DNA from 2 places in the Nocardioides sp. HB32 genome. Region 2 is predicted to be linked to the other one. Evidence: predicted binding sites of a transcription regulator. Region 2 holds the regulator's gene; the other holds the start of a gene.
The links. Region 2 encodes LexA, which represses DNA repair genes until DNA is damaged. Its sites were predicted from a motif close to TCGAACANNTGTTCGA; they were not measured.
Positions count from the first base shown of each region.

Region 1: a site for LexA is predicted at 9,613-9,628, ahead of ACVW2K_RS06555 (alpha-ketoglutarate-dependent dioxygenase AlkB). Genes of this name have one in related genera too.

Region 1 covers NZ_JBSSBS010000001.1:1,288,418-1,303,501, reverse strand. The annotation lists gene serA (phosphoglycerate dehydrogenase) at 1-537, shown strand, start outside; gene ACVW2K_RS06605 (oxygenase MpaB family protein) at 734-1,600, shown strand; gene ACVW2K_RS06600 (MSCRAMM family protein) at 1,552-2,901, shown strand; gene ACVW2K_RS06595 (nuclear transport factor 2 family protein) at 2,898-3,272, opposite strand; gene ACVW2K_RS06590 (HD domain-containing protein) at 3,347-3,955, shown strand; gene ACVW2K_RS06585 (DUF4031 domain-containing protein) at 4,002-4,265, opposite strand; gene ACVW2K_RS06580 (copper homeostasis protein CutC) at 4,262-4,972, opposite strand; gene ACVW2K_RS06575 (hypothetical protein) at 5,057-5,401, shown strand; gene ACVW2K_RS06570 (GntR family transcriptional regulator) at 5,406-6,110, opposite strand; gene ACVW2K_RS06565 (ABC transporter permease) at 6,203-8,770, opposite strand; gene ACVW2K_RS06560 (ABC transporter ATP-binding protein) at 8,767-9,534, opposite strand; gene ACVW2K_RS06555 (alpha-ketoglutarate-dependent dioxygenase AlkB) at 9,649-10,263, shown strand; gene ACVW2K_RS06550 (methyltransferase) at 10,689-11,315, shown strand; gene ACVW2K_RS06545 (CDGSH iron-sulfur domain-containing protein) at 11,308-11,526, opposite strand; gene ACVW2K_RS06540 (iron-containing redox enzyme family protein) at 11,523-12,482, opposite strand; gene ACVW2K_RS06535 (LemA family protein) at 12,634-13,197, opposite strand; gene ACVW2K_RS06530 (DUF2207 domain-containing protein) at 13,233-14,981, opposite strand; gene ACVW2K_RS06525 (MFS transporter) at 15,065-15,084, shown strand, end outside.
Region 2 covers NZ_JBSSBS010000001.1:4,353,491-4,368,574, forward strand. The annotation lists gene ACVW2K_RS21815 (ATP-binding protein) at 1-386, opposite strand, end outside; gene ACVW2K_RS21820 (hypothetical protein) at 433-786, shown strand; gene ACVW2K_RS21825 (hypothetical protein) at 794-1,198, opposite strand; gene ACVW2K_RS21830 (LysM peptidoglycan-binding domain-containing protein) at 1,335-1,724, opposite strand; gene lexA (transcriptional repressor LexA) at 1,986-2,714, shown strand; gene ACVW2K_RS21840 (phosphatase PAP2 family protein) at 2,813-3,643, shown strand; gene ACVW2K_RS21845 (MXAN_6640 family putative metalloprotease) at 3,648-5,138, shown strand; gene ACVW2K_RS21850 (ATP-dependent DNA helicase) at 5,110-7,071, opposite strand; gene ACVW2K_RS21855 (sugar phosphate isomerase/epimerase family protein) at 7,139-8,146, opposite strand; gene xylA (xylose isomerase) at 8,170-9,336, opposite strand; gene ACVW2K_RS21865 (Gfo/Idh/MocA family protein) at 9,333-10,520, opposite strand; gene ACVW2K_RS21870 (substrate-binding domain-containing protein) at 10,588-11,652, opposite strand; gene ACVW2K_RS21875 (ABC transporter permease) at 11,717-12,757, opposite strand; gene ACVW2K_RS21880 (ATP-binding cassette domain-containing protein) at 12,754-13,449, opposite strand; partial or broken gene ACVW2K_RS21885 (ATP-binding cassette domain-containing protein) at 13,817-14,263, opposite strand; gene ACVW2K_RS21890 (ROK family transcriptional regulator) at 14,260-15,084, opposite strand, start outside.

The sequences.
Region 1 (15,084 bases), 3.1 Mb from region 2:
AGCCTGTTCATCAACGCCTCGCGCGGCATGGTCGTCGACGACGTCGCGCTGCGCGAGAACATCCTGTCCGGCCACATCGCCGGCGCCGCGCTCGACGTCTTCCCGGTCGAGCCCAAGGCGCAGGGCGACCCGTTCGAGTCCGCGCTGCGCGGCCTCGACAACGTGATCCTCACACCGCACGTCGGCGGCTCCACCCAGGAGGCCCAGGAGGAGATCGGCTACTTCGTGGCGGGCAAGCTCGGCGGCTTCGCGCTGGAGGGCCGCACGGAGCTCTCCGTCAACATCCCCGCCGTCCAGGCCCCGCAGCTCACCGCCGGCCACCGGATCGGCTTCCTGCACGTCAACGTCCCGGGCGTGCTCGCCAGCGTGAACGGCGTGCTGGCCGACGCCGGCGCGAACGTCACCGGGCAGTACCTCTCCACGCGCGGCGAGCAGGGGTACGTCGTGACCGACACGCTCGACCCGCTGCCCTCCGACGCCCTCGCCAAGCTCGCCGAGGCCGAGCACGCCATCTGGCTCCGGACCTGGGACGCGTGAGCTGCCCCGGGTCCGAGCCTGCGAGGACCCGGAACAGCAGCCAGGTCGAGTAGCCGCCCGGCCGACGCAGGAGGTCGGGACCGGCGTATCGAGACCTGAGCTGCCCGGGTCCGAGCCTGCGAGGACCCGGAGCAGCAGCCAGGTCGAGGGTCTGCGTCCGCAGCTCGACCGTTGCGGCCCGACGTACTGTCGGGGCGTGAGGGCGGTACGAGAGAGGCTCGGTCAGCAGCTGTTCCTGCGCGTCGCGGGACCGGACGGCGCGGCGCACGCCCAGCGGATCCACGGCACGCCGGGGCCGCGGTGGTTCGAGCCGGACAGCCCGATCGCCCGGGTGCACGGCGACGCGGCGATGTTCATCGGCGGGATCCGCGCCGTGCTGCTGCAGACCCTCCACCCGGCCGCGATGCGCGGCGTCGCGGAGCACTCCGGCTACCGCGGCGACATGTGGGGGCGGCTGGCCCGCACCAGCCGGTTCATCGCGGTCACCACGTTCGGGACCGTCGAGGACGCCGAGCAGGCGGTCGCGATCGTGCGCGCCATCCACGACCGGGTCACTGGCAAGATGCCCGACGGGTCGACGTACTCCGCCAGCGACCCGCACCTGCTGGGCTGGGTGCACGCGGCCGAGGTGGACAGCTTCCTGCGGGCGCACGACGTGTACGGCGTGGAGCCGCTCGTCGGCGCCGAGCGGGACACCTACGTGGCCCAGAGCGCGGAGATCGCGGCCCGGCTCGGCGTGGTCGACCCGCCGACGACCGAGGCGGAGCTGGCCGAGGTGCTGACGGCGTACCGGCCGGAGCTGCGCGGCACGCCCGAGGCGCGCGAGGCCGTCACGTACCTGGTGCTGCACCCGGACCTGCCGCTTCTCGCGCGGGCGCCGTACGGCGTGCTCATCGCGGCCGCCGTGGGCCTGATGCCGCGGTGGACCCGGCGGCCGCTGCGGCTGCCCTGGCTGCCGGTCTCGGAGCGGACCGTGGTGCGGGTGCTCGGGGGGCTCGCCACCGGGACGATCCGGTGGGCGATGACTCCCGGCCGGGACGAGCGCGTCTTGAGGAAAGCCTGAACCTTCCTTGCACGGCGGTCCGGACGGGGCTCCCTACGATGAGGCCCATGCGCTCCCCCGCTCGCCGCGTCCGCGCCGTCCTGGTGCTGCTCGTCGCGCTCGTCGCGACGCTGGCCGCCGCCGGTGCCGGCACGCCGGCGCAGGCCGCGGGCGACAAGGGGATCGTGAATGGGGGCATCACCTGTCCGCCCAAGCACTCGAAGTGCCCGGGTCTGAAGCTCCTGTGGTTCGACAGGAACTGGACCTATCTCGGCCAACGAAAGCTCGGCACCGGGGCGCACGGCTACTCGCTGACGCTTCCGGCCGGCACCTACCACCTGCAGTTCGTCGATCAGCGGCCGGCGTACGACGTGACGAAGTACGCGCCCACCGACACCCAGGTGACGGTTCGCCCGAACGACCTCAGTGTCCGGAACGTGACGATGCAGGCGGGCGCCGTCATCACCGGCACAGCCAGGAACGGCCACGGTAGGCCGCTGGGCGGTGCCACGATCGTCGCAGCCAGCAAGGGCCAGCAGTCCTTCTCCACCCAGGCCAACAGCAAGGGCCAGTTCGCCATCGGCGGTCTCCCGCAGGGCCAGTACTCCGTCTTCACCTTCGACAGGTCGAAGACCTGGGTGGGCAAGAGCAGCTGGGCTGGAGCGGTGAAGCCGGGCTCGCCCAAGAACATGACCATCAGGCTCACCAAACGGGCGGGGCAGATGACCGTCTACCTGTTCTCGCCGAATGGTCTCGTGAAGCAGAAGACGACCCTGACTGTCACCAGCAAGCAGACCGGCCAGTGGTGGTCGGCGACGTCCGGCAACGGCACGTTCGTGTTCAAGGGGTTGTACGCAGGGGGCTACGACGCCGAGTTCAAGGGGGCGGGTCCGTGGCTCGCGAAGACCGGCGCGGTGCAGAAGGCCGACGTGAAGCCCAACGGCTTCACGTCCGGCAAGTTCAACGTCACCCGGCACGGGGCCTGGGTCGAGGGCAATGTCGTCGACGCATCCCAGACCGGTCGAACCCTCCAGGGCGCGAGGGTGCAGGTCTGGTCGAGTACGGGGAGCGAGCTGGGTGAAGCCACCACTGACGAGAACGGCTACTTCCAGGTCACCGGACTCATCTACACGCAGTCGGATGTGACCATCGTCGTGCAGCCCGGACCCGATTCCGACTATCTCGGGACGGAGCCGAACCGCTGCCAGTACGTCAGGACCGAGCACGCCGACTTCGACGTCACCGAGAACGAGCACACCTTTGTCGGCGACCTCGGCATCGATCGCCTGTCCCCGCAGACCAAGCCGGGTTGTGAGGCCTAACCGATGACCATGTCGTCGTCGCCCCAGTAGGCGCGCATCGACGTGATCTTCCCGTCGTCGTCGAAGGCCATCACGTCGAACGGCGCGAGGGTGTAGGTGACCCCGTCCGCGAACGTCTGGACCTCGAAGTGGAACGCCGCACCCCCGCCCGCGACCCGCAGCGTGATCAGCCGAGTCTTCTGCTCCAGGCCCTCGAGGCCGGAGTAGAAGGCGGTGATCGCCTCGGCGCCGGTGAGCACGTCGGACCCGACCGGGTCCTCGATCGTCGCACCCTCGGCGTACAGCGCGGCGATCTCGGCGGCGGTCCCGGTCGCGACCAGGCGTACGTACTCGTCCACGACCTCGCGGATCCGCTCCTTGCTCGCGGTCATCGGTCCCCCTGATTTCTGCAACACGTTCTATTGGTCTGGCACACCGTAGCGCCCCGGGTGCCGACCCTGCTTCCATGTCCGTCGTGGACCTCCTGCCGGCCTGGCCGCTGCCCGGCGCCCGCGAGCTCGGCGCGCAGCTCGTGGCGTCGTACGCGCACCCCGACCGCGGCTACCACGATTCCCGCCACCTCGCGGAGGTGCTGGAGCGGATCCACGAGCTGGCGAGCCATGACGAGGACTTCGACCGGATGGCGGTCGTGCTCGCGGCGTGGTTCCACGACAGCGTGTACGACGCCCAGCCGGACGCGGAGAAGCGCTCGGCCGCCTGGGCCGCAGAGGCGCTGCCGACGATCGTCGACCCGGCGACCGTGGCCGAGGTGGTCCGGCTGGTGCTGGTCACCGAGCACCACCGCCCCGCCGACGACGACCGCAACGGCTGCACGCTCTCCGACGCCGACCTGGCGATCCTGGCGGCGCCGCGGGACCGGTACGACGAGTACGTCGCCTCGGTGCGCCGCGAGTGGGCGCACCTCTCCGACACCGACTTCGCGGCCGGCCGTGCGGCGATCCTCCGGGACCTGCTCGACAAACCGCACCTGTTCCAGACCGCCTACGCCCGGGCCACCTGGGAGGTCACCGCCCGGGCGAACGTGGCGGCGGAGCTCGGCGCGCTGCTCGGGTAGTCCCTGCCCGAAATGTCCTCCAACCGGCCTGCGAACGACATTTTCGTCAGGGACTACCGGTCTTGCGACGCCGAAGGCCGGCCTCGCTGAGCAGCCGCACCAGCTCCCGGGACGAGATTGCGGTGGCGCCGGCGGCCACCACCTGGTCGTACCACTCGGCGGGCACGTCGTAGTGGTCGCGGTCGAAGCCGCGCTCGGGGATGCCGATCACGCGGGCGAACGCGTGCAGCTCGTCGTACGACACGTCGCTGGCCAGGTGCGACCAGAGCCGGCCGTGCCCGGCGGCGTTCGGCGGGTCGATGTAGATCATCCGGCAGTGCGCTGCGCGCGCTCCGTCGCGTCGTCGAGCAGCAGCCGCCACGAGCGGACCAGGCCGGCGTCGACGTAGGACCGGTACGACGCGCCGGTGCGCGCCTGGCGCTCGAGCCGGAACTGGCGGACGCCGGCCCGGACGAACCACGGCACCTGCTCGGCGACCAGGCCGCCGCCGGGCATCAGGGTGCGGGCCACCAGGGGGTCGCCGGCAACCAGGGCGAGGAGCTCGTCGTACCCCGCCTCCAGGCCGCGCGGCGAGCCCGCCGAGCAGACCGCGACCAGGTCGGGCAGGTCCGCGAGCCGGCGCCAGGAGCGGCGCAGGTCGAGGGTGTCGTCGACGGCCCGGCCGAAGGTCCACGGGACGTTCGGCAGCTGGCCGGCGAGGTAGCCGCACACCTCGGCGTCCACCTCGAGGTCGGCGTCCAGGAACTCGAAGGACACGCCCGTGGCGCCGGATCCCAGGTAGTCCTCGGCCAGCCCGACCAGCCGGGTGAGCTCGCCCCCGGTGGTGCTCCAGGTGTCGTTCAGGCGCAGCACCACGAAGACCGGGAGGTCGGTCTCGCGGCAGGCGGCCGACACGGTCGCGGGCTCGGGCGACATACCCTCCGGTGTCGCGAGGTGCAGCCGGTCGGCGCCGCCCTCCTGCGCACCGGGGACGTCACGCGGGTCCAGGACGGCGACCTCGAGGAGCGAGGTGTCCATGCGGGCATCGTAGGTCCGCCGGCCGGGCCACGGACGGAGCCGCGCTGGCCCGGTCGCCTTTCCGGCGAGGGGCATGATGGGGGGATGGACAACACCCTGCTGTTCGACGCGCGCGCCCGCGTGCTGGCCGACCTGCAGGCCCGTCAACAGGCGACCGCTCCGGCGGTGTCGGCGCTCGAGGACGCGGTGTCCCAGCGCAAGTGGTGGGCGGAGCAGTGGCCGGAGGGTGCGCAGTACGTCGCCGGGCTGGTCGCCCAGGACGTCCAGGACGCCCTGTTCGAGACCGTCGGCCGCTGGCCGCTGTGCCTGGACTGCGGTGACCGCGCCCCCGTGCACGCGCTGTACATCCAGCCCGACCTCGGCGGTCCCGACCCGGTGTGGGTCTGCGAGGAGACCGGCGACGTCGTCGCCCCCCTGGGCGGGCTGTGAGGGTCTATCCCTCCGAGCCCACCTGGATCCACATCGTGTAGCGGTCCGCCCGGTACACCGTCCGCGACACCTCGACGACCTTCTCGCCCGAGAGCCCGCGACGCGAGTGCCGCAGCACCGGGCCGCCCGTCTCCATCTCGAGCAGCTTGGCCTCCTCGTCGCCGGCGACGTCGGCGTTCACCGAGTCCTCGGCCCAGGTCGGCCGCAGGCCGCGCGACTCGAGCGCGTCGTACAGGCTGGTCGGCATGCCGCTCTGCAGGAAGCCCGGGATCAGCACCTCGTTGAGGTAGGCGTCCTCCACGCACATCGGCTGGCCGTCGGCACGGCGCAGGCGCCGCCAGTGGATGACGGCGTCACCCTCGGTCACGTTCAGCGCCCGGGCGACACCGGGTCCGGCCTGCTCGCGGCGGGCCAGGAGGGTCTGCGACTCGCCCAGCAGGCCGCGGCGCGCCATCTCCTCGGTGTAGCTCGTCAGCCGGCTCGCGGCCCGGCGCGGACGGGCGACGAACGTGCCCCTCCCCGGGATCCGCTCGAGAAGGCCCTCGACGACGAGGGCATCCATGGCTTGTCTCACGGTCATGCGGGCGACCCCGAAGCGGTGCACCAGCTCACGCTCGCTGGGTGCAGGTGAACCGGGTGCCGCCCCCGTGACGAGAGTGCGCACGTATTCGCGCACCTGGACGTGCTTGAGCGCGCGCCCCTCAGTCACCAGCAACTCGTCCACAGGGGGAAATGTAGGTGGCCTAGCCCGGTTTCGTCCCCGGATCGGCGAAACCGCCGGCGCGGCGGCCCCGCCCGCGGTCAGTCGGTCGCGATCGCCCTCAGTACGTCGAGACGCGCGGCCCGGCGCGCCGGGAAGACCGCCGCGAGCACCCCGATGACCACCGCCAGCGCCAGGAAGACGGCCAGCTGCCCGTACGGGACGCTGATCACCTCGAGCCCCTGGTCGCGCACGGCGTACATGAGGGCGACGCCGAAGCCGATGCCCAGCAGCACCCCCAGGACGGCTCCGAGGACGGCGATCACGACCGACTCGAGGGTGATCATCCAGCGCAGCTGCCGTCGACTGACGCCGATCGCGCGCAGCAGGCCGACCTCCCGGGTGCGCTCGATGACCGACAGCGCGAGCGTGTTGACGATCCCGAGCACCGCGATCACCAGCGCCAGGCCGAGGAGGGCGAAGATCATCAGCACGAACTGGTCGATCGGCTCCCGCTGCTCCTGGGCGAACTCGGCCTGGTTCTTGACGGTCACGACCGGCAGGTCGGCGACGACCGCGTCGAGCCGGTCCTGGATGCCGGCCGAGTGGTCGGTGAAGATGATGAGGACGTTGTCGCTCTCGGTGAAGCCGGCGGCGCTGAGGTCGTCGAGGGTCATCAGCACGGGCGCCACCACGATCGGGTTGTCCTCGAAGATCCCCGCGATCCGGTAGGTCCGCTCGCCGACCGGCACGTCGAGGTCGACGTGGTCGCCGACCCCGAGGTCCTCGTCGTCGGCCCAGGACCGCTGGACCAGGACCGAGCCGGTGGCCAGCCCGTCGGCCGCGCCGTCGCTGACGTCGAGCTCGAGCGGGCCGACGTCGCCGGGGGCGAGCGCGGACACCGACATCCGGTCGCCGTTCCGCTCGACCTGCTTGAACCGCTCGCGGACCACGCGCCGGACGCCGTCCACCTGTTCCATCTGGTCGCCGATGGCCGGGGTGAACTCCGAGCCGATCACGTTGCTGACGACGTAGTCGCCGACGAAGTTCTCCTCGATCGACCGGTCCACGCTGGCCTTGGCGGAGTCGCCGACGATCGCCATCGTGCAGGCGAGCGCGAGGCCGATCATCAGGGCCGAGGCCGTGGCGGCGGTCCGCCGCGGGTTGCGCAGGGCGTTCTGTCCCGCCAGGTGGCCGACGGTGCCGAACAGCCGGGCGTACACCGCCCTGGCGACGGCCAGGAACGGCCGGGAGATCACCGGGCTCGCCGCCGCGACGCCGAGCAGGATCGCGAGGATGCCGCCGCCGGTCTGCCAGCCGCCGTGCGGGAGGTCGCCGAACAGGCCGAACCACAGGCACCCCAGCCCGAGCGCCACCAGCACGGCGCCGGCGACGAACCGGCGGCGCAGCGACGACTCCGGGAGGGCCACGTCGTCGCGGAGCGCCTGGACCGGGGCGATCCGGGCGGTGCGCCGCGCGGGGAGCCACGCGGCGGCCATGGTGACCACGATGCCGACGGCGTACGCCGCGAGGAACGTGCGCGGCGCGAAGATCAGCGGCTGCCCGGACAGGTCGAGGCCGAAGTTCGCGAACAGGGCGCGGATGCCCATCGCGAGCAGGACACCGAGGCCGAGGCCGACTGTCGAGCCGACGACCCCGAGCACGAAGGCCTCCAGCTGCACCGACCAGGTGACCTGCCGCTTCGAGGCGCCGAGGGCGCGGAGCAGCGCGAGCTCCCGGCTGCGCTGGGCGACCAGGATCGAGAACGTGTTGACGATCAGGAACGCGCCCACCACCAGCGAGATGCCGGCGAAGATCAGCAGGAACGTGGTGAGGAACGAGATCGCCTTCAGCAGGTCGGAGGCGGACTCGTCGGCCGCGTCGTCCCCGGTGACGGCCTCGGTGCCGTCGGGCAGCTCGGCCGCGACCGCGTCCCGCAGGTCGCCCTGGCTGACGCCGTCGCCGGCGGTCACCCACGCGTCGGTGTAGACGTCCTGCCCGCCCAGGAACAGGTCCTGCGCGGTCCGGGTGTCGAACGCGGCGTACGTCGCGCCGTTGAGCGACCCGCCGCCGGGGAACCCGGCGATGCCGACCAGCGTGGGTTGCAGCCGGGTCGGCGGCTGGAGGGTCTCGCCGGGCTCCGGCACGGACGTCGTGGACGGGATGATCGTGACGGTGTCGCCGACGGCGTACCCGGCCCGCTCGGCGGTCCGCTCGTCCAGGACCACCTCCCCTCGCCCGTGAGGCTCGTGACCGTCGACGATCTCGAGGCCCTCGAGCCCGTGGCCGGCCGGCGCGTCGGACCAGTTGCCGCCGATCGCCGGTGGGCCGAAGCCGCTGACCACCTTGCCGTCGTCGCTGACGACGAAGACGCCGATCGCGCTGACGTTGCCGTCCACCCGGGCCGCGCCCGGGACGTCGCGGAGCTTGTCGAGGAGACTGGCGGGGAGCGTGACGCTGGACGGCGCACCGTCGGCCGTCGTACCGCCCTCGGGGCGGACCACGACGTCGCCGACCGTGGAGGCGAAGAGCGCCGTGAAGCTGCGGTTCAGGGTGTCGGAGAAGATCAGCGTGCCGGCGACGAACGCGACGCCGAGCACGATGGCGAACGTGCTCATCAGCAGGCGCACCTTGCGCCCGAGCAGGCTCTTGAGGGCGGCGCGGATCATGCCGTCGGCTCGGGCGCCCGCTCGGCCATCCGGTTCATGACGTCGAGGACCTGCTCGCGGGTCGGGCTGCGCAGCTCATCGACGACACGGCCGTCGGCGAGGAACACCACGCGGTCGGTGTACGCCGCCGCGACCGGGTCGTGGGTGACCATCACGATGGTCTGCCCGTGGTCGACGACGCTGCGGCGCAGCAGCTCCAGGACCTCCGCGCCGGAGCGGGAGTCGAGGTTGCCGGTCGGCTCGTCGGCGAACACGATCCGGGGCCGGCTCGCCAGCGCCCGGGCCACCGCGACCCGCTGCTGCTGGCCACCGGAGAGCTCGCTCGGCTTGTGGCTGAGCCGGTCCGCGAGGCCCACGGTGTCGACGACCGCGTCGTACCAGGCGTGGTCGGGGTGCCGCCCGGCGATCGCCATCGGGAGCTTGATGTTCTCCTCGGCGGTCAGGGTCGGGACCAGGTTGTAGGACTGGAACACGAAGCCGATCTCGTCGCGCCGCAGCCGGGTCAGCGCCTTGTCCTTGAGCCGGGTGATGTCCTGGTCGCCGATGAACACCTGGCCGGCATCGGCGGTGTCGAGGGCAGCGCAGCAGTGCATCAGCGTGGACTTGCCCGACCCGCTCGGTCCCATCACGGCGGTGAACTCGCCGGCCGCGAGGTCGAGCGTCACGTCGTCCAGCGCGCGGACCAGCGCCTGCCCGGTGCCGTAGGTCTTGGTGAGGTTGCGGACGCGCGCGGCCGGCGGCGAGCTGGGGGGAGCCTCGGTCATGGGGCAAGCCTCCCGTGCACCAGGTCGCCGCGCCACGGGAAATGGTCCCGTCCCGTCCCTGATTTCACCCTGACGGGGTCGAACACGTGTTCGATCGCGGCGTATGCTCGATGCATGGACTTCCAGGGCTCGCTGTTCGAAGCACCGGCCGTCGACGCACCGACGTTCGACGCGATCACCCGCCGCACCCTGACGCGCGGCGCCTGGGTCGACGTGTGCCCGGCCTGGCTGCCCGAGGCGGACGAGGTCTTCGCCACGCTCGTCAGCGACGTCCCGTGGCGGGCCGAGCGGCGGCAGATGTACGACCGGGAGGTCGACGTACCCCGCCTGCTGCACACGTACGGCGTCGGCGAGGCGCTCCCGCATCCCGCGCTCGGCCGGGCCCGGGGCGCCCTGTCGGCGTACTACCGGCCCGAGCTGGGCGAGCCGTTCGTGACCGCCGGGTGCTGCTACTACCGCGACGGCCGCGACAGCGTCGCCTGGCACGGCGACACGATCGGCCGCGGCCGGACCCAGGACACGATGGTCGCGATCGTCTCCCTCGGCGACCCGCGCCGGCTCGCGCTCCGGCCGCGGCTCGGCGGCGGCTCGATCTCCGTCGAGATGGGGCACGGCGACCTGCTGGTGATGGGCGGCTCCTGCCAGCGCACCTGGGAGCACGCGGTGCCCAAGGTCGCCCACGCCGGGCCCCGGATCTCGGTCCAGTTCCGTCCGATCCACGTGGCCTGAGTGAGCTGCCCGGCCCGAGCCTGCGAGGGCAGGGAGCCAGCAGCCAGGTCGAGTTGAGCTGCCCCGGCCCGAGCCTGCGAGGGCTGGGATGCAGCAGCCAGGTCGAGTAGCCGCGCGAGCGAGGAACGAGCTCGCGACCGGCGTATCGAGACTGAGCTGCCCCGGCCCGAGCCTGCGAGGGCAGGGAGCCAGCAGCCAGGTCGAGTAGCCGCGCGAGCGAGGAACGAGCTCGCGACCGGCGTATCGAGACTGAGCTGCCCCGGCCCGAGCCTGCGAGGGCAGGGAGCCAGCAGCCAGGTCGAGTAGCCGCGCGAGCGAGGAACGAGCTCGCGACCGGCGTATCGAGACTGAGCAGCAGCCAGATCGCGACCGAGGACCATGCCGCGACATCGTGTGACTTTCCGCGACGCGGGTACCACCCGGTCATGACCACCCTTTCCGCCGCGGAGACGATGCGCTTCGGTCCGCTCCGGATCGCGTTCGACGGTCGCGTGCTGCGGCCGCGTCCGTGGACGGAGGCCCAGTCGGTGTGGGCGGCGGAGATCCTCGCGAGCGCGCCACCCGGCCCGGTCCTCGAGCTGTGCTCCGGTGCCGGGCAGATCGGGCTGCTCACCGTCGTCGGGTCCGGCCGGCCGCTGGTGTGCGTCGACCTCAACCCGGCCGCGTGCGAGTGGGCCCGGCACAACGCGGAGCAGGCCGGCCTCGCGGACCGGGTCGAGGTGCGCGAGGGGCCGATGGACCGGGTGATCGAGGACCCGGAGCGGTTCGCGCTGGTGGTCGCGGACCCGCCGTGGGTACGACGGGAGGAGGTCGGTCGCTACCCGGAGGACCCGGTGGTCGCGATCGACGGCGGCAGGGACGGTCTGGACGTCGCGTGGTCCTGCGTCGAGGTCGCGCGCCGACACCTGGCACCCTCCGGGACGCTGCTCCTCCAGCTGGGCACGGTGGAGCAGGTCGACGCGCTCCGGGCCCGCCTGCGCGGTGGCGTCTTCACGATCACCGAGGTCCGGTGGTGCGACCGCGGCGTGCTGGTCCGTCTCGACCTCACGTAGGTCGGAGCTTGGCCGGCAGCACCCTGTGGGTGCCGTCGCACCAGGGGAACGACGCCGACCGGTCGCACCGGCAGACCGCCGTGACCGGCCTCGTCGTCTCGTGGGGCACGCCGTCGGCGTCCTCGATGGTGTGCTTCCCGCGCAGCAGCATCGGACCGCCGGGGCAGACCACGACGTCCGGATGCTCGAAGTGCGTTCCCGCGGCGCTCACGCGACCTCCTCCTCCACGCCCCACCGGGCGAGCATCGTCCGGGCGAACCGGTCCTCGAGGTCGAGGCAGGTGAAGGCTCCGAACCACAGGTCCTCCTCGAGCTCCGGCTCGTCCTCCAGCAGCGCGGCGCAGATCGTCCGGACGGCCAGCTGCTCGTGCACCGCGTCCGCCTCGACGTGCTCGGCGTAGTAGTCGACCATCTCGGCCGGGAACTCCAGCCGCTCCAGCCCCTGCGCCATCCGCCGCGACGGCAGCGAGCTGGTCGCCTCGAACGCCGCGAGATGGCCGAGCGCGGAGCCGCGCAGGCGCCGGTGCAGGCCGAACATGCTCAGCGTGTTGTTCTGCTCGAGCACCTCGAGCGGCACCAGGTCCAGGTAGGCGTCGTACGCCGGCTCGAGGCCGCTCGCCCGCATCCCCTCGGCGAACAGGTGGTGGTGGAGGCGGTTCGGGTCGCCGGCGCCGTACTCGTCGTACTGGAGCTCCATGAGCGCGGCCTTGGCGCGCACCCCCAGGCGCGGCACCACCCAGGCGGTCGGGTCGGCCTCCTTGAGGTGGTACAGCGAGCGGAGGCGAAACAGCTCGAGCACCTGCTCGCGGTCGGCGTCGCGCTGGACGTGCCGGGCCAGCGAGGGGCCCTCGTGCCCGTCGATCCAGTCGAAGACGTCCTCCACGAAGGACAGTCCCTCGGGTGCGGTGAACCTGTCCCGGAGCCGGTTCTCGAGGTCGTGCTCGAGGACCCGGCGCACGCGGATCAGCTGCGGGTCCCACTCCAGCTGGTCGGGGACCTCCCCGAAGCCGCGGTAGTGCAGCTCGTGCAGCACCCACAGCGCGAGCGCGGCGTCCTCGCCGGTCGCCGTGGGCGCCGCCGCGAGCACGGCGTAGAAGTCGTCGGTCCCGGACCGGAGAGCACCGAGGAGCTCCTCGGTCAGCGGCCCGCGGGGGTGTGGCAGGTGCATGTCGCGGGAGTACCCACCCCTGCGGCCGGCACACCCAGCACACTGGCCGGTCGAGCAGCGAGCGCCAGCGAGCGTGTCGACCCCCCCGGCCTCGGTACGCCGGTCGCGTCCTCCTTCGTCGGGCGCGCGGCTACTCGACCTGGCGCCCGGCTCAGAACTGCACCTGCGGGGCGTTCTCCTGCCCGGCGGGTGCCTCGTAGAAGTCGCGCTTGTGCACGTTGGCGATGCCGGTGAACAGCATCCAGGGGATCGTCTGGGTCAGCTTGTTCAGCGTCGCGACGGCGTCGTTGTAGTACTGGCGGGCGAACGAGATCTGGTTCTCGGTCTCGGCCAGCTGGCTCTGCAGCTCGAGGAAGTTCTGGTTCGCCTTGAGGTCGGGGTAGTTCTCCGCGACCGCGTTCAGGTTGACCAGAGCGCCCTGGAGCCGGGCGTCGGCGGCGGCCTTGGCCGGGACGTCGTCGCCCTTCGCGGCGGCCTGGACACCGGCCCGCGCGGCCGTGACCTCCTCGAAGACGCCCTTCTCGTGCGCGGCGTACCCCTTGACGGTCTCGACCAGGTTCGGGATCAGGTCGGCGCGCCGGGTCAGCTGGACGTCGATGCCGCCCAGCGCCTCCTGGGCGCCGATGTCGCTGGTGCGCAGCTTGTTGAAGCCGGCGATGACGAAGCCGACCACGGCGACGAGCAGCACGACGATGACGATGATGGCGATGAGCATGTGAACCTCTCAGATGGGTGGGACGAGCCGGGTGGTCACCAGGAGCCGCCGCCCCCGCCGCCGCCTCCGCCACCACCGGAGAACCCACCGCCGCCGCCGGACGACGACGACTTCTGGGTGGCTTCGTAGGAGGAGATCGCGGAGCTGACGGTGGAGTTGAAGTCGCTGACCATCGACGATACGGCGGTGCCGACCGCGGCGCCGCCGTAGTAGCCGGGGAAGTACGACGGGACCGGTGGCTCCGAGCCCATCTCGACCCGGTACTTCTCGGCCCACTCGTCAGCACAGCCGAAGGCGACCGCCCACGGGATGTAGGCCGTGTAGAGGTCCTTGCGGGCCGCGAAGTCGAAGCGCTCCTCGGCCGACGGGGTGGACAGGATCCGGCGGAAGCCGCCGGCGCGCGACCAGACCTCCCGGCCGGCACGGGTGCGGCGGGTGCCGGCGCCGGTCGCCGCCAGGCTCGCGCCGAAGATCACGAACAGGCCGGGGATCAGCCCGAGCAGGGTCATCTCGAACGGGTTGAACCAGACGATGGCGCCGACGACGAGGAGCAGGCCGCCGAGGACGAGACCGCCGCGCCCGCCCAGCCCGCTCTTGACCATCAGGCCCTGGCTTCGCGCCCAGGTCCGGGTGTTCTCCTCGAAGCCCTCGATCTCGGTCTTCAGCCGCTTCCCCGCGGTGACGTCCTTCGGGGTGGCGCTGAAGGACTCGCCGGGCCCGCCGAGCAGGTGGGCGACGCTGCCGGTCACCGGGTCGAGGCCGGACCAGCCGTCCGCGCCGTTCTTGTCGGTGATCGTCCAGGTCTCGTTCGACCGGTTCAGGTCGATGGCGCCCTTCTCCGCGGCATACAGCAGCGTGGCGACGTACTGCTCGGAGTCGACGTCCTCGCTGACGAGGTAGGCCGCCTGCGCAGGCCCGACGCCCTCGGGCGGGGCGTACATCAGTGGGAACTGCGGGTTCCGCTCGCGGGCGCGCCGGGCCAGCACGTAGCCGAGCAGGCCGGCCAGCACCGAGAAGACGAGCACCGCCAGCAGCGCGACGACGCTGGTGCTGAGCACCTGGTCGAACCGGGGCGTCCACGGCACCTTCGTGCCGGGCGGCGGGGTCGCCATGTCCAGGCCGGCCTTGACCGTCACCGGCGTGTTCGGGTCCAGGGCGCCGGTCTGCACGTGGAGGGTCTCGGTGCCCTCGCCCTTCGCCCGGCAACCACCGGTCTGGCCGGCGCCGACCGCGCACTGCACGTCCTGGGCCGCGGTGGGGAGGGTGACGGTGAGGTCGGCCTGCTCGATGGTCTGCAACCAGCCGCCGGGCACGAGGTTCCAGTAGAACTGCGTCTGGTGGCCGCCGGAGCCCTCGGTGAGGACCCCGTCGATGGCGTAGCTGATCTCGTAGACGTGCTCGCCGGGCGAGACCGTGGCGTCGGGGTCGCCGATCCGCACGTTGAGGTAGCGGTCGTGACGGACCGTGGTCTCCTCGGTCGGCACGTCCCCGCCGTCCATGGTGACCTCGACGTCGTGCGGGACGAAGCGCAGGTGGGAGTCGTTCTGGTAGGTCTTGTCGAAGTACCGGAAGATGCCGTGCTTGCCGGACGGGAAGTCGACCGTGAGCGTCTCGACGACGTCCATGTCTCCCTGGTCGTCGACGTCGAAGGTCGCGACGTACGACGTGATCGTGGTGTCCTCGTCGCTGGCGCCCTCGTCGTTCCAGGTGTAGAACGCGGCCGGCGCGAAGAGCAGGAGCAGCAGCACCGCGAGACCGACCAGGTATGCCACCACTCGCTTCATGAGCCGGAGCCTAGGGCCGGGGCGGCTCGCGGCGTCGGAAAACCGCGTGCTCGGTGTCGGTGGCCCCTGTTTGACTGGACACGATGAGCGCTCCGACCTCCAC
Region 2 (15,084 bases):
CCGCGCTGGGGGGCGTCGAACGCCTGCTCGACGTCGAAGTAGAGGACCACCCCGCCGATCGGTGAGTGCCGGCCGGGCAGCGGCAGCGCCGCGAGCGCGACCGTGCCGTCGGCCCGCTGCCGCTCGACGACGCCCGCGAACTGCGCGCGCAGCCCGTCCAGGTGGTCGAGGAGCGGTCGGCCGGTGCGCACCACGGTGGTCAGCGGTACGTCGTCGTAGGCGTCGATGTGGCACCACGCGCCGCCGTCGCTGGAGCGGAACCGCAGCCGGCGGCCGCCACCCTCGCTGAGCGCGATGGCGGCACGCCGCACGCCGGGGATGCCGACCAGCTCCCGCAGCGCGGCGCTCGCGACGGAGTCGACGGAGTCGACCGGGTCGTGCACCACCCCCCAAGGCTAAGACACCTCAGGCCCCATCGGGGAGGATGGCCTCGTGGCATCGGGGACGGGCAGCAAGCACGCGGGCTCGCGCCGCGGCGCGCGCCCGAAGCGCTCCTTCCAGCCGATGCTGCTCCTGCTCGCGCTCGGCATCACCGCGTGCATCGTCGCGTGGGGATACCTCGTGTACGCCGCGATCGACTTCGGCTCCACCGCCCGCGACGGCGACTCGGTCGCGTGGTGGTTCCTCGCGCTCGCATCCGTCGGCGCGGTCGCCTGCCTGTTCGTCGGGCTGATGCTCGTGGCGCGGGTGCTGCGCCGGCTCGGCATCACCCGCGGTCCCGAGCCGAGGATGACGGGCGAGCCGGAGGAGCCGCGCCCGATCGGCGGCCGACGGGCGGCGCGCTAGCGACCGGTCACCGGTCGGCGAGCCGGCGCACGAACTTCAACCCCGACCAGGTGTCGTCGATCGCGGCGACCTTCACGTCGACGAACCCCAGCCGCAGCCCGAGGTCGCGCACCAGGCCCTCGTCCAGGTCGCTCGCGATGCCGAGGGCCCGCTGCGCGGCCTTCTTCGGCCAGCACACCCAGACCATGCCGGCGGTGCTGGTCCGCTCGAGCAGGACCGGCAGCCGGCCCGCGAGGCCGGCCAGCGTGGTGTGGAAGGTCAGTGTCACGTCGGCCACGGCCGGGAGCCGGCGTACGACGTGCGCGCCGGGGACGTCGAGCGCCAGGTCGTCCGGCGCCCCGTCGAGGAACAGCGTGTGACCGGCGCGGATCCCGAGCTTGCGCTCCAGCGGAGTGCCCGAGTAGCCGGCCATGGCCCGACGGTAGGGCCTGCGCCGCGGACGCCGCGAGGGGCGGGACCACAGCGTGGTCCCGCCCCTCGTCTTCCCCGGTTTCGCCGGCCGGGGTCGAAGCGACCGGCGAAAGTCTCTGTCCAGCGTCAACCGGACCTCAGCCCAGCGGCACGACCAGCTTCTGGCCGGCGGAGACCATGCCCGAGTCGAGCGCGTTGAGCTTCTCGATCCTGTCCACCATCGCCCGCACGTCCCCGTCGTCGGCGAGGCCCGCCGCGATGTCCCAGAGGGTGTCGCCGGTGCCGACCAGGACGACCCTGGTGGGCTCGGGGGTGCCCGCCTCGCCGGTGCCCACGGCACCGGAGGCGAGCACGAGCCCGACGGCGAGGACCGCGAGCAGGGCGACGACGAGCACGACGAGGCGGCCCCGACGGGTCAGCCGCACGCTGCCGTGCCGGCCCGAGCTGGGCTGGAACGAGCTGGGCTGGGACGAGCTGGGCTGGAACGAGCTGGGGCGGAACGTGGGGGTTGCGGTCATCGTGCTCATCGAAGGCTCCTGGCTGGACGGCTGGGGGAAGTGGCCTGACACCAGTTCTAGAGGCGGCCACCGACAGTCCTCGCGGACCGGTCTGGACCGGACTCTCGATCAGGTGTTCGATCGAACGTGTGTACGACGGTAGAGCAGGTGTTCGAACGACACAAGCAGCGACACGAACATTTGTTCGAACGCTTTTCCGTCCGCACCCGGGCGACACGCCGTTCGAACAGATGTTTGAACCCGGACGGTCCGGAGGACTACCGTCAGGCCATGGCCACCCAGAAGAAGGCGTCTCCCACAGTCAGCGAGCTCCCCGACGGACCGCCGGACGCGACGGGCCTGACCCCGCGCCAGCAGCGCGTGCTCGCGCACATCAAGGACTGCATCGAGAAGCGCGGCTACCCGCCCTCGATGCGGGAGATCGGGGAGGCGGTCGGCCTGACCAGCTCCTCCAGCGTGGCCCACCAGCTGAAGGTGCTCGAGGAGAAGGGCTTCCTCAAGCGCGACCCGAACCGGCCCCGGGCGCTCGAGGTCTTCCTCCCCGAGGTGATGGCGGCTCGCCGCTCGATGTCGAGCGCGGAGGAGACCGCGTTCGACGAGACCGGGGTGGGCGACGCGGCCCCGGCGCCGGCGTACGTGCCCGTGGTCGGCCGGATCGCCGCGGGTGGCCCGATCCTGGCCGAGGAGCGCGTCGAGGACGTGTTCCCGCTACCGAAGCAGCTCGTCGGCGACGGGCAGCTGTTCCTGCTGGAGGTGAGCGGAGACTCGATGATCGACGCGGCCATCTGCAGCGGCGACTACGTCGTCATCCGGCAGCAGCCGACCGCGGAGAACGGCGAGATCGTGGCCGCGATGATCGACGGCGAGGCCACGGTCAAGACCTTCCAGCGCAAGGACGGAAATGTGTGGCTCCTGCCGCACAACGCCGCCTACGATCCTATTGACGGCACTCACGCCACTATTCTCGGTAAAGTGACAGCGGTGCTGCGCCGGGTCTGACACTCCGGACTAGACGGGGAAATACCTGAGCAGACCCTGGTGTTGATTCCGGGTAGTACCCGGATGCGGCGGGAGGATGCATGAACGACGCTGGTGCTGTGACGACGGCACCTGCGTACGCCCACCACCGGACGATGCCCCGGTGGATCCGGGCCATCCTCGAGCTCGTGCTGATCGTCGGGCTCTGGGCTCTCTACAGCCTGGCCCGGCTGCTCGCGGACACCAACATGGATCCCGCGCTGCACCGCGCCAACGAGCTGCTCCACCTCGAGACCCTGATGGGCATCCGGTGGGAGGGTCCGCTCAACCAGCTCTTCACCGACTACCGGTTGGTCGGGCTGGTCGGCAGCTACTGGTACGCCACCCTCCACTACGTCGTCACCGGCGCGGTCCTGATCTGGCTGTGGCGCCTCGGCGCGGACCGCTACGGCCCGGCCCGCCGCGCCCTCGTCATCGGCACGCTGCTCGGCCTGCTCGCCTACATCTCGATGCCGACCGCTCCCCCGCGCTTCCTGGCCGGGTACGTCGACGTGCTGAGCCTGCACTCCGCCGACGGCTGGTGGGGCGCGGACGCCTCCGCACCGCGCGGACTCGGCGGGCTCACCAACGAGCTCGCGGCGTTCCCCTCGCTGCACGCCGGCTGGTCGCTGTGGGTCGCGCTCGCGCTGCAGATCTACGCGACGCGCTACTGGGTGCGCGCGCTGGGCTGGCTGTACGCGCTCGGCACCGCGATCGTGATCGTCGGCACCGGCAACCACTGGGTGATCGACGCGGTCGTCGGCTGGATGGTCATCCTGGTCGGGTGGGCACTCGCCGAGGCGATCGGCCGGATCCCGCTGCACCGGCGCTGGCAACGACCACCCGCCGGCGAGCCCGTCGAGCTCGAGCACGCCTCCGTTGGGGATTCTCAGGCACGTGCGGTTGAGTAGGCGCGTGCTCCGACGCCCCCTCGCCGTCCTGGTCGCCGCCACGCTCCCCCTCCTCCCCCTGGTCGCCGCCCCGGCGTACGCCGGTGAGCCCGACCCGGTCGCTCCGGCCCACCGGCTGCTGAGCAGCCCGCTCGCCGCACGGGCGCTCGCGGCGGCGGAGCACCCGGACGGCAGCCGTGACCAGACCCTGGTACTGCGCGACCTGCGGACCCACCGCGACGAGCTCGGCGCGACCGACCGGGCTCGGGCCGACGCGCTGCTGCAGCGGCCCGGCGGCGGCCAGTCCGAGTGCTTCACGACCGTCTGCGTGCACTGGTACTCCTCCGGCCCCGACCGCTCGACCCAGACCTACGTCGACAAGGTCGCCCGCACCGCCCAGTCGGTGCTGAAGGCGTACGCCGCCGCCGGCTACCGCGCGCCCGAGCCGGACGGCAGCCTCGGCGGCAACGCGCTGCTCGACATCTACCTCGCGGACCTCGGCAGCCAGGGGCTGTACGGCTACTGCGACAGTGACCGCACGCCGACGGACCCGGGCCCGTACGACGCGCCGGCGTACTGCGCCTTCGACAACGACTACGCCGAGTTCCCGAGCCACACGCCGCTGGAGAACCTCCAGGTGACCGCGGCGCACGAGCTCTTCCACGCCGTCCAGTTCGCCTACGACTACGACGAGGACACGTGGTTCATGGAGGCGACGGCGACCTGGGCCGAGGACGAGCTCTACGACGGCGTCAACGACAACCTCCAGTACCTCGCCGAGAGCCCGCTGTCGCAGCCGGCCAGCTCGATGGACCACTTCGAGGACTACGGCGTGCTGCAGTACGGCGACTGGATCTTCTTCCGCTACCTCACCGAGCGCTATGCGAACGCCGAGGGCGGGCTCCCGACGATCATCCGCGACATGTGGGGGCTGGCCGACGGCGCCAAGGGCGGGCCGAACCAGTACTCGATCCAGGCGGTCTCGGGCGCCCTCGGCGACCGCGGCACCAGCCTCCGCGCCGTGTGGGCCGACTTCGCCGACGCGAACCGCCGGCCGGGGACGTCGTACGACGAGGGCCGCGCGAACCACTACCCGACGGGCAACCTCGGCGGCCGGGTCGCCCTCACCGGCAGCGCCCGCGACTCCGGCTGGAAGACCCGGCGCGTCGACCACCTCGCGGCGAGCACGGTGCGGTTCAGTCGCGCGCCCGGGATGCGGGCCAGCTCGCTGAGGCTCAGGCTCGACCTGCCGGCGACCACCCGGGGCTCCGGTGCGGTGGCGACCGTCTACCGCACCACCGGCCGGCCGACCACGGGACCGATCCGGCTCGACGCGGCCGGCAACGCCACCGCCAGCGTCGACTTCGGCCACGGCGTCAAGTACGTCGAGGTGACCCTCGCGAACGCCGGCACCGACTACGACTGCTGGCGGCGTACGGACACCGGCTACTCCTGCCAGGGCAAGCCGCTCGACGACGACCTGGCGCTCAGGGTGCGGGCGAAGGCGCTGCGCTGAGGTCCAGGGCGGTGGCCGAGAGCCGCGCCAGCGCCTGACGGGCGACGCCCGGGTCGGTCGTCGTCCACATCGGCGGCAGGCTGGCCTTGAGGAACCCGCCGTACCGCGCGGTCGCGAGCCGCGGGTCCAGGACGGCGACCACACCGCGGTCGGTGTGGGTCCGGATCAACCGGCCCGAGCCCTGTGCGAGCAGCAGCGCGGCGTGCGTCGCGGCGACCTGCATGAAGCCGTTGCCGCCGGCGTCGTCCGCGGCCTTCTGGCGCGCGCTGAGCAGCGGGTCGTCCGGGCGCGGGAACGGGATCCGGTCGATGAGCACCAGCTGGCAGGTGTCGCCCGGGACGTCCAGGCCCTGCCAGAGCGACAGGGTGCCGAACAGGCAGGTGTGCGGGTCGCCGACGAACTGCGCCGCGAGCTCGGGCAGCTGCGCGTCGCCCTGTGCGAGCGTGGTCAGGTGCGGCAGCCGCTCGCGGACGACCACCGCCGCCGCCTCGGCCGCGCGCCGGCTCGAGAACAGGCCGAGGGTGCGGCCGTTCGCCGCGTCCACGAGGTCGACGATCTCGTCGAGCTGGGCTGCGCCCAGGCCGTCGCGCCCCGGCGGCGGCAGGTGCCGGGCGACGTACAGGATCGCCTGCCGGCCGTAGTCGAACGGGCTGCCGACGTCGAGGCCGCGCCACGGCATCTCCTGGTCGTCCGGCCGCAGCCCGAAGCTGGTCGCCACGGTGCCGAAGTCACCGCCGAGCCGCAGCGTCGCGGAGGTGAACACCACGGTCTTGTCGGTCAGCAGCTTCTGGCGCATCGGCCCCCAGACCTGGAGCGGCGCGACGCAGAGCCGCGGCGGCATCCGCTCGGTGCCCTCGCTCATCCAGAGCACGTCGGAGTCGAGGTCGGCGGCCATCCGCTCGGCGGTCGCGAACACCTCCTGCACGGCGCCCTTGGCCTGCTGCCTGCCGGCGTCAGCGTCGTCGCTGCCCTTGGGGTAGGCCGACAGGCACGCGCGGGCCGCGTCGCGGACCAGCACCAACGCGTCGCCGAGGTCCTGGGGGATCCGGTCGAACCGGCCGGGACGCACTTCGTTGATCGCCTGGCGGAGCGCGTCCGCCGCGTCGGCGAGGTCGTCGGCCTCGGAGCCGTCGACGTGCCGCTGGCTGCGCCGGGCGGCCCGCTCGACCTCGGCGGCCCACAGCTCGTCGGTCGCCGCCTGGGTCACCCGGGTGGTCAGCTCGTGCGCCTCGTCGATCACCACGACGTCGTACTCGGGGATCATCGGCACGCCCTCGATGGCGTCGATCGCGAGCAGGCTGTGGTTGGTGACGACCAGGTGGGAGCGGTGCGCCTTCTCCTTGGCGCGCTCGGCGAAGCACTCCTGGCCGAACGGGCACTTCGAGGCACCGAGGCACTCGCGGTGGTTGACGCTGACCTGGCGCCACTCCTTGTCGGTGTGCCGCGGGGCGTTGTCGCGCTCGCCGCTGCCGCCGCCCTCGGACTCCTGCTCGGCCCACGACCGCAGCTCGAGGACCTTCTTGCCGAGCGAGCCCTCGGGCAGCTCGACCAGCGCGCCCTGGTCGTCGGGCACGCCCTCGCGGATCCGGTGCAGGCAGGCGTAGTTGGAGCGGCCCTTGAGCACGGCGTACGACGTGTCGACGCCACTCTCACTGACCGCCTCGACCAGCCGCGGCAGGTCCCGCTCGACCAGCTGGTGCTGGAGGGCGAGCGTCGCGGTCGCGACCACGACCCGGTCGCCGTGCAGCAGGCTCGGGACCAGGTAGGCGAGTGACTTGCCGGTGCCGGTGCCGGCCTGGACGAGCAGGTGCTCGCCCTTCTCCATCGCGTCGGCCACGGCCTCGGCCATGGCCACCTGGCCCGCGCGCTCCTGGCCGCCGAGCGCCGCCACCGCGGTGCTCAGCAGCTCGGTCACGGACGGCGTCTCAGGCACCCGGAAACCCTAGCCGCGCCCGTGGACAGGGCGGCGGCGCCATCCCCAGCCACCGGTGGGCGGGCGGTCAGTCCTTCGTCGAGAACGCTGCGTCGAAGGCGGCCTCGGGGGCGTCGAAGGCGAGCCGGCGGACGAACTCGAGCGCCTCGGGAGCACCGACGAGGCGGTCCATGCCGGCGTCCTCCCACTCGACCGAGATCGGCCCGTCGTACCCGATGGTGTTGAGCATCCGGAAGCACTGCTCCCACGGGACGTCGCCGTGCCCGGTGGACACGAAGTCCCAGCCGCGGCGCGGGTCGGCCCACGGCAGGTGCGAGCCGAGGCGGCCGTTGCGGCCGTTGCCGGTCTGCCGCTTCGCGTCCTTGCAGTCGACGTGGTAGATCCGGTCCTGGAAGTCCCAGAGGAAGCCGACCGGGTCGAGGTCCTGCCACACGAAGTGCGAGGGGTCCCAGTTCAGGCCGAACGCCTCCCGGTGCCCGATCGCCTCCATGGCGGCCTTGGTGGTCCAGTAGTCGTAGGCGATCTCGGAGGGGTGGACCTCGTGGGCGAACCGCACCCCGCACTCGTCGAAGACGTCGAGGATCGGGTTCCACCGGTCCGCGAAGTCCCGGTAGCCCGCGGCCACCATCTCCTCGGTGGCCGGCGGGAACATCGCGACGTACTTCCAGATCGAGGACCCGGTGAAGCCGATGACGGTCTTGACCCCCAGCCGCTGCGCTGCGCGAGCCGTCATCTTCATCTCCTCGGCCGCCCGCTGCCGGACGCCCTCGGGATCGCCGTCGCCCCACACCTTCGCCGACAGGATCGCCTCGTGCCGCGCGTCGATCGGGTCGTCGCAGACCGCCTGGCCCTTGAGGTGGTTGGAGATCGCGTAGACGCTCAGCCCGTACTTCTCCAGCAGGTCGAGCTTGCCCTGCACGTAGCCGTCGTCCTCGGCGGCCTGCCACGGGTCCAGGTGGTCGCCCCAGCAGGCGATCTCGAGCCCGTCGTACCCCCACTCGGCGGCCAGCCGGGCGACCTCCTCGAACGGCAGGTCGGCCCACTGGCCCGTGAACAGCGTGATCGGTCGTGGCATCTGACTCTCCTTCGGTGACGGGCTCAGCGCACGCCGAGCAGGTGCTCCATCGCGAGCTGGTCGAGGGCTTCCATGGCGACACTGCGGCCGCGCAGCGTCTCCAGGTCGTACGTCGCGTTGCGGACGTCGTCGAGCGACTCCCCGGCCGCGACCGTCGGGATGTCGAGCTCACCGACACCGGCCGCCTCCAGCGCCGCGGTGACCTCCGGGTCGGCGCGGAACGCCTGCACCTTGTCGCGCAGGATCAGGTAGTTGCGCATGCAGGCCCGCGCGGACTCCCAGACCCCGTCCATCGCCTCGGCCCGCGGGGGCTTGTAGTCGAAGTGCACGTAGCCGTCGTAGCGCCGGTCGGTGCCGGCGCCGAGCATGGCGTCGACGGTCCAGAACGCCCCGCGCAGGTTGCCCGCACCGAAGCGGAGGTCCTGGTCGAATCGCGGCCCGTGCTGGCCGTTGAGGTCGATGTGGAACAGCTTGCCGTGCCACAGCGCCTGGCTGATGCCGTGCGCGAAGTTCAGCCCCGCCATCTCCTCGTGGCCGACCTCGGGGTTGAGGCCCACCATCTCGGGGTGGTCGAGCTCGGAGATCAGTGCGATCGCGTGCCCGATGCTCGGCAGCAGGATGTCGCCGCGCGGCTCGTTCGGCTTCGGCTCGAGCGCGAACCGCATCGAGTAGCCCTGCTCCTTGACGTACGCGCAGACGATGTTGAGCGCGTCGCGGAACCGGTCCATCGCGGCCGGCACGTTCTTGCTGCCCCCGTGCTCGGCGCCCTCGCGGCCACCCCACATCACGAACGTCTCGGCGCCCAGCGAGGCGGCGAGGTCGATGTTGCGCAGCACCTTGGCCAGCGCGTAGCGGCGCACCTCGCGGTTGTTGGCCGTGATCGCGCCCTCCTTGAACACCGGGTCGGAGAACGTGTTGGTGGTGACCATCTCGACGCGGAGGCCGGTGTCGGCCAGCGCCTTCTGGAACCGGTCGAGCGTGGCCTCGCGGGTGCCGTCGTCGGGCAGCAGGTCGTCGTCGTGGAAGGTCACCGCGGCCGCGCCGAGCTCGGCGAGCCGGTACGTCGCCTCCACCGGGTCGAGCAGCTCGCGGGACGCGGGGCCGAACACGTCCACGCCCTGCCAGCCCACGGTCCAGAGTCCGAAGCTGAACTTGTCGTCGGGGGTCGGGTCGTAGGTCGCCGAAGTCATTGCTGGGGGATCTCCTGCCAGGTGCGGGTGTCTGAGCTGGTCTCGACCGCGGCCAGCACGCGCTGGACCTGCAGGCCGTCGGCGAACGAGGGGGCGGGGTCTCCGCCCGCCGCGATCGCCTGCACCAGGTCGACGACCTGGTGGGTGAAGCCGTGTTCGTAGCCGAGCCCGTGGCCGGGCGGCCACCACGCGGCGACGTACGGGTGCCCGGGATCGGTGGCGAGGATGCGCCGGAACCCGGCGACCTCGGCGTCCTCACGGGCGTCGAAGTACTCCAGGACGTTCATGTCCTCGAAGTCGAAGGCCAGGCTCCCTAGCGAGCCGTTGACCTCGAGGCGGATGGCGTTCTTCCGGCCGGTCGCGAAGCGGGTCGCCTCGAAGACGCCCATCGCCCCCGAGCGGAACGTCGCGAGGAACGTCGCCGCGTCGTCGACGGTGACCGGGCCGCGCTCGGTGGCGGCACCTCCGCCGCCCAGGCCGCCCGCGGTGTCGCCGGCCGGGTACGGCCGCTCCTTGACGAAGGTCTCGAGCCGCGCGGTGACCTCGGCGACCGGGTCGCCGGTGACGTACTGCGCGAGGTCGATGACGTGCGCCCCGATGTCACCGAGGGCGCCGGAGCCGGCTCTCGCCTTGTCGAGCCGCCAGGACAGCGGGGCGTCCGGGTCGGCGATCCAGTCCTGGAGGTACTGCGCGCGGACGTGCCGGACCTCGCCGATCCGGCCCTCCTCGACCATCCGGCGGGCGAGCGCGATGGCGGGCACGCGGCGGTAGGTGAAGCCGACCATGGTGCGTACGCCGTGGGCGTGCGCCTCCTGGGCGGCCGCGGTCATCTGCTCGGCCTCGGCGACGGTGTTCGCGAGTGGCTTCTCACAGAGCACGTGCTTGCCGGCGCGGAGCGCGGCGATCGCGATCTCGGCGTGGGTGTCGCCCGGCGTGCAGACGTCGACCAGGTCGATGTCGTCGCGGGCGATGACCGCGCGCCAGTCGGTGGAGCTCTCGGCCCAGCCGAGCCGGGTGGCCGCCTCGGCGGCCCGGTCGGCGTCGCGGCCGACCACCACGGCCATCTCGGGCCGGAGCGGGAGGTCGAAGAAGTGCGGCGCCGTGCGCCACGCCTGCGAGTGGGCGTTGCCCATGAACGCGTGGCCCACCATGGCGACGCGCAGGGGCTTGCTCGGGTCAGTCATGCGAGCTCCCGGGAGAGAGGGTGGTGCCCGCCCCCGGGACGGAGTCCGGGGGCGGGCACGCTGTCGGTCAGGACTCGAACGCGGATCCGATGAACTGGTCGACGTTGTCCGCCGTCACCACGGGGGCGTACAGCTGGACCTTGCGCGGGACCTCGACCTCGACCAGGTCCGACATGGACTTGCCCTGCACGAGGAGACGGGCCAGCTTGACGCCGTCGGCGGCCTGGGTCGACGGGTAGATGACCGTCGCCTTGAGGACGCTGTCGCCGCTCTTGATGGCCTCCATCGCGTTCTTGGAGCCGGCGCCACCGATCATCGTGAACTCGTCGCGGCCGGCGTTGTCGATCGCGGCGAGGACGCCGACGCCCTGGTCGTCGTCGTGGTTCCACAGGTAGTCGATCTTCGGTGCGGCCTGCAGGAGCTGCTCGGCGGCGTCCGACCCGCCCTCGACGGTGAAGTCGGCGGCGACGCGGTTGTCGACGTCGAGACCGCACTCGGCGAGCGCGTCCTTGAAGCCCTGGCTGCGGTCCTGCGTCAGCGGCAGCGAGTCGATGCCGGCGATCTCGGCGACGATCGCGTCCTTGTTGCCGCCGGCCTGGTCGCAGATGTAGGAGCCCGCCGAGACGCCCATGCCGTAGTTGTCACCGAGGATCGTGACGCGCGCGGCGTTCGGGTCGTCGAACTCGCGGTCGACGTTGATGACCGGGATGCCCGCCTTCATGGCCTTCAGGGCCACCGGGGTCATCGCCGCGCCGTCGAACGGCAGCAGCACGATCGCGTCGACCTTGTCGTTGATGAACGTCTCGACCTGGCTGATCTGCAGGTTGACGTCATTGGTCCCCTCGGCGACGCGGAGCTCGACGTCGTCGTACTTCGCGGCCTCCTTCTTGGCGGACTCGGTGATCGAGCCCATCCAGCCGTGGTCGGCGGCCGGGGCGGAGAAGCCGATGACGACCTTGTCGCCGCTCTCGTCGTTCGAGCCGGTCGCGGCAGACGTGCCGCCGGAGGTGTCGGCGGTGTCGCCGCCGCCGTCGCTGTTGCTGGTGCAGCCGGCCAGGGCGAGGACCGCGATGCCGGCGACCAGGCCGGCGGCGACCTTCCTGGACTTTCGGGTGGTGGACCGCAGGGACATGGTGGTGCTCCTTGTTTCGTGCAGAGGAGTGGTGCCGAGGTGGTGGGGTGGTGCGGGCGTGCTGCTAGGTGCTGCTCCGAGACGCCAGGCGCTGCTGGAGCAGCACGGCGGCGACGATGATGGCTCCCTTGAGGAGCGACTGCTCCGAGAAGGAGCGGTTGTTGAGCGTGAAGATGATCGAGAGCGTCGAGAAGATCAGGACGCCGAGGACGGTGCCGACGATGGTGCCGCGACCGCCGGTGAGCAGCGTCCCGCCGATGACGACCGCCGCGATCGCGTCGAGCTCGTAGCCGGTGCCGTGCGTCGAGCTGCCGGTCGTGGTCTTGGCGACCAGCATCAGGGCGGCGATGCCGCAGCAGACGCCGATCAGCACGTAGAGGTAGACCGTGTGCCGCCTGACGTTGATGCCGGCCAGGCGGGCGGCCTCGGGGTTGCCGCCGACCGCGACGGTCCGCCGACCGAAGGTCGTGCGGTTGAGCAGGACCCACCCGGCGACCGCGACGAGCGCGAACAGCCAGATCTGCACGTCGACGCCGAGGATGTCCGCGGTGAAGAAGTCCTTGAATCCCTTGACGTCGATGCCGTTCGCACCGAGGATCTGGGTCTTCTTGTCGCTGATGATCTCCGCGAGACCGCGAGCGCTGGCGAGCATCGCGAGCGTGGCGATGAACGCCACGACGTTCCCGTAGGCGATCAGGATCCCGTTGACCAGTCCGCAGCCGGCCCCGACGAGCAACGCGACCGCGACCATCCAGAGCCAGTGCGTGTCCTCGGCCAGCTGCTGGGTGGCGATGGTGGTGCACCAGACCGACGACAGCGCGACGATCGCGCCGACGGAGAGGTCGATGCCGCCGCCGATGATCACGAAGGTCATGCCGATGCTGACCACGCCGGTCGTGGCGGCGAGCCGCAGGATGGTCAGCGCGTTGTCGGTGGAGGTGAAGCGGTCGCCTGCGGTCGCCGCCCCGACGATGCAGACGATCAGGAGCGCGATCACGAGGCCGGAGTTGCGTCCGACGCTGCTGTTCATCACCGCACGGAAGCGGCTCTCCTCGCGGCTCGTCTCGAGCGCGGCGCGCTCGACGCGGACACTGTCCTGGCTCATGCCGGAACCTTTCCTTCCATGACGAGGTCGAGGACTTCTGCCTCGTCGATCGCGGTGGCGGCGGACTCGTGGACGACCACGCCCTCCCGGACGACGAGGACCCGGTCCGCCAGGCCGAGCACCTCCTCGATCTCGCTGGACACGACCACGACGGCGACGCCGCGGTCGGCCAGCGACCGGATGAGCTGGTAGATCTCGGAACGCGCGCCGACGTCGACGCCGCGGGTGGGCTCGTCGAGCAGCAGCACCCGGCAGTCGCGCATCAGCCACCGGGCGAGCACGACCTTCTGCTGGTTGCCGCCCGACAGCGTGCGGACCGCCCGGGTCACCCCGTCCGGGCGTACGTCGAGACTGCTGGTCAGCTCCTGCGACTGGCGCCGCTCCTCACCCCGGTCCAGGAACCCGAGGCGGGCGAAGCGGCTCATCGAGGAGACCGTGATGTTGGCGTACACGGCCTGGTCGAGCAGCAGGCCCTGGCTCTTGCGCTCCTCGGGGGCGAGCCCGACGCCGGCCCTGACCGCGGCGGCGACGGAGCCGCGGCGCAGCCGCTTCCCGTCGACGGTGACGGTGCCGCCGGTGGCCCGGCGGGCGCCGTACACGGTCTCGATGATCTCGGAGCGCCCGGCGCCGACGAGCCCGGCGAACCCCACGATCTCGCCGGCGTGCACGGTGAGGTCGACCCCCGTGAACACGCCGGCGAGGGCGAGGTCCCGGACCTCCAGGACGGCGGCACCACGGTCGAGTGCGGTGTCGGGCCGGGGCGGGAAGACGTACTCGATGGAGGCGGCCGGTCATCAGCCTGATCAGCTCCGCGGTCGGGGTCTCCTGGACCGCGAGCCCGGTGGCGACGGTGCGGCCGTCCTTGAGGACGGTGATCCGGTCGCCGATCTGACGGATCTCCTCGAGCCGGTGGGAGATGTAGATGACGGCCACGCCGTCCCTGGTGAGGTCGTGGATGACGCGGAACAGGTTCTCGACCTCGCCCTGGTCGAGGACCGCGGACGGCTCGTCGAGGATCAGCAGCCGGGTGTCCCGCGACAGCGCCCTGGCCATGCTGACGATCTGCTGCTTCGCCGGGGACAGGTCGCCGACGACGCGGGTCGGCGAGATCTCCGGATGGCCGAGCCGGTCCAGCAGTTCGCGGGCCTGCTGGTGCGCCCGGCCGCGCTGGGTGAAGCCGCCGACCGACACCTCGTGGCCGAGGAAGATGTTCTCGGCGACGTCGAGGTGCGGCACCAGGTCGAGCTCCTGGTAGATCGTGCCCACACCGCGCTCGATCGCCTTGGCGGGCGTGGACAGCGGCGCCGGCTCGCCCTCCCAGGTGATGGTGCCGGCGTCGGGCTGGTGGAAGCCCGAGAGCACCTTGATCAGCGTCGACTTGCCGGCGCCGTTCTGCCCGAGCAGGCAGTGCACCTCCCCGGCGCGGACGTCGAGGTCGACGCCGTCGAGGGCACGGACCCCGGGGAACTCCTTGACGATCCCCGTCATCTGCAGCAGGACACTCATCGCGCTCCTCCCAGGAGTACGTCGGGCCGCGGGGCCACGGTGGTCGGGTCGTCGAAGACGGACTCGAGGGCCTCGGTCGCGCCACCGCGCACCGCGGCGGTGAAGCCGAGCGTCGAGAACTCCACCCGGGTGCCGCCGCCCTGCGGTGCCAGCACGCCGGCGAGGAGTTGCTCCTGGATCGCGGGGCGCATGTGGTGGCCGATCTCGGCGAAGTAGCCGCTGAGCACGATCGCCGCGGGGTTGAGCGCGTTGGTCAGCATCGCGGCGCCGATGCCGACCCAGCTGCCGACCTGGTCGAGCGCGGCCAGGGTGCGGTTGTCGCCGAGGTCGGCTCGCCGGTTGATCTCCGCGAGCCGCTCGTCGAGCGCGAGCGCGGGGTCCCGGATCGGGTCGTCAGGGTCGGCGGCGGCGTCGAGCAGCGGCCGGAGCGCGGCGACGGTCTCCCAGCAGCCGACCCGGCCGCAGCCGCAGCGGCGACCGCCGGGCTCGACGATCATGTGGCCGAACTCGCCGGCGTACCCCTGGTGGCCGCGCAGCAGCCGGCCGCCGGCGACGATGCCGCCGCCCATGCCGACCTCGCCGAAGATCACCAGGATGTCCTGGCGGGACGCGTCGCCCGGGACGGCCTCGGCGACCGCCGCGAGGTTGGCCTCGTTCTCGATGGTGACCGGGTACGCCGCGCCGAGGCGGCCGCGGAGCTCCGCGCCGACCGGGACGTCCTTCCAGCCCAGGTTGGGGCCGACCGTCAGCACCTCGTGGGTGCGGTCGAGCAGCCCGGCGACGCCGACCACGCAGCCGACGGTCTGCCCGCCCCCGGCACG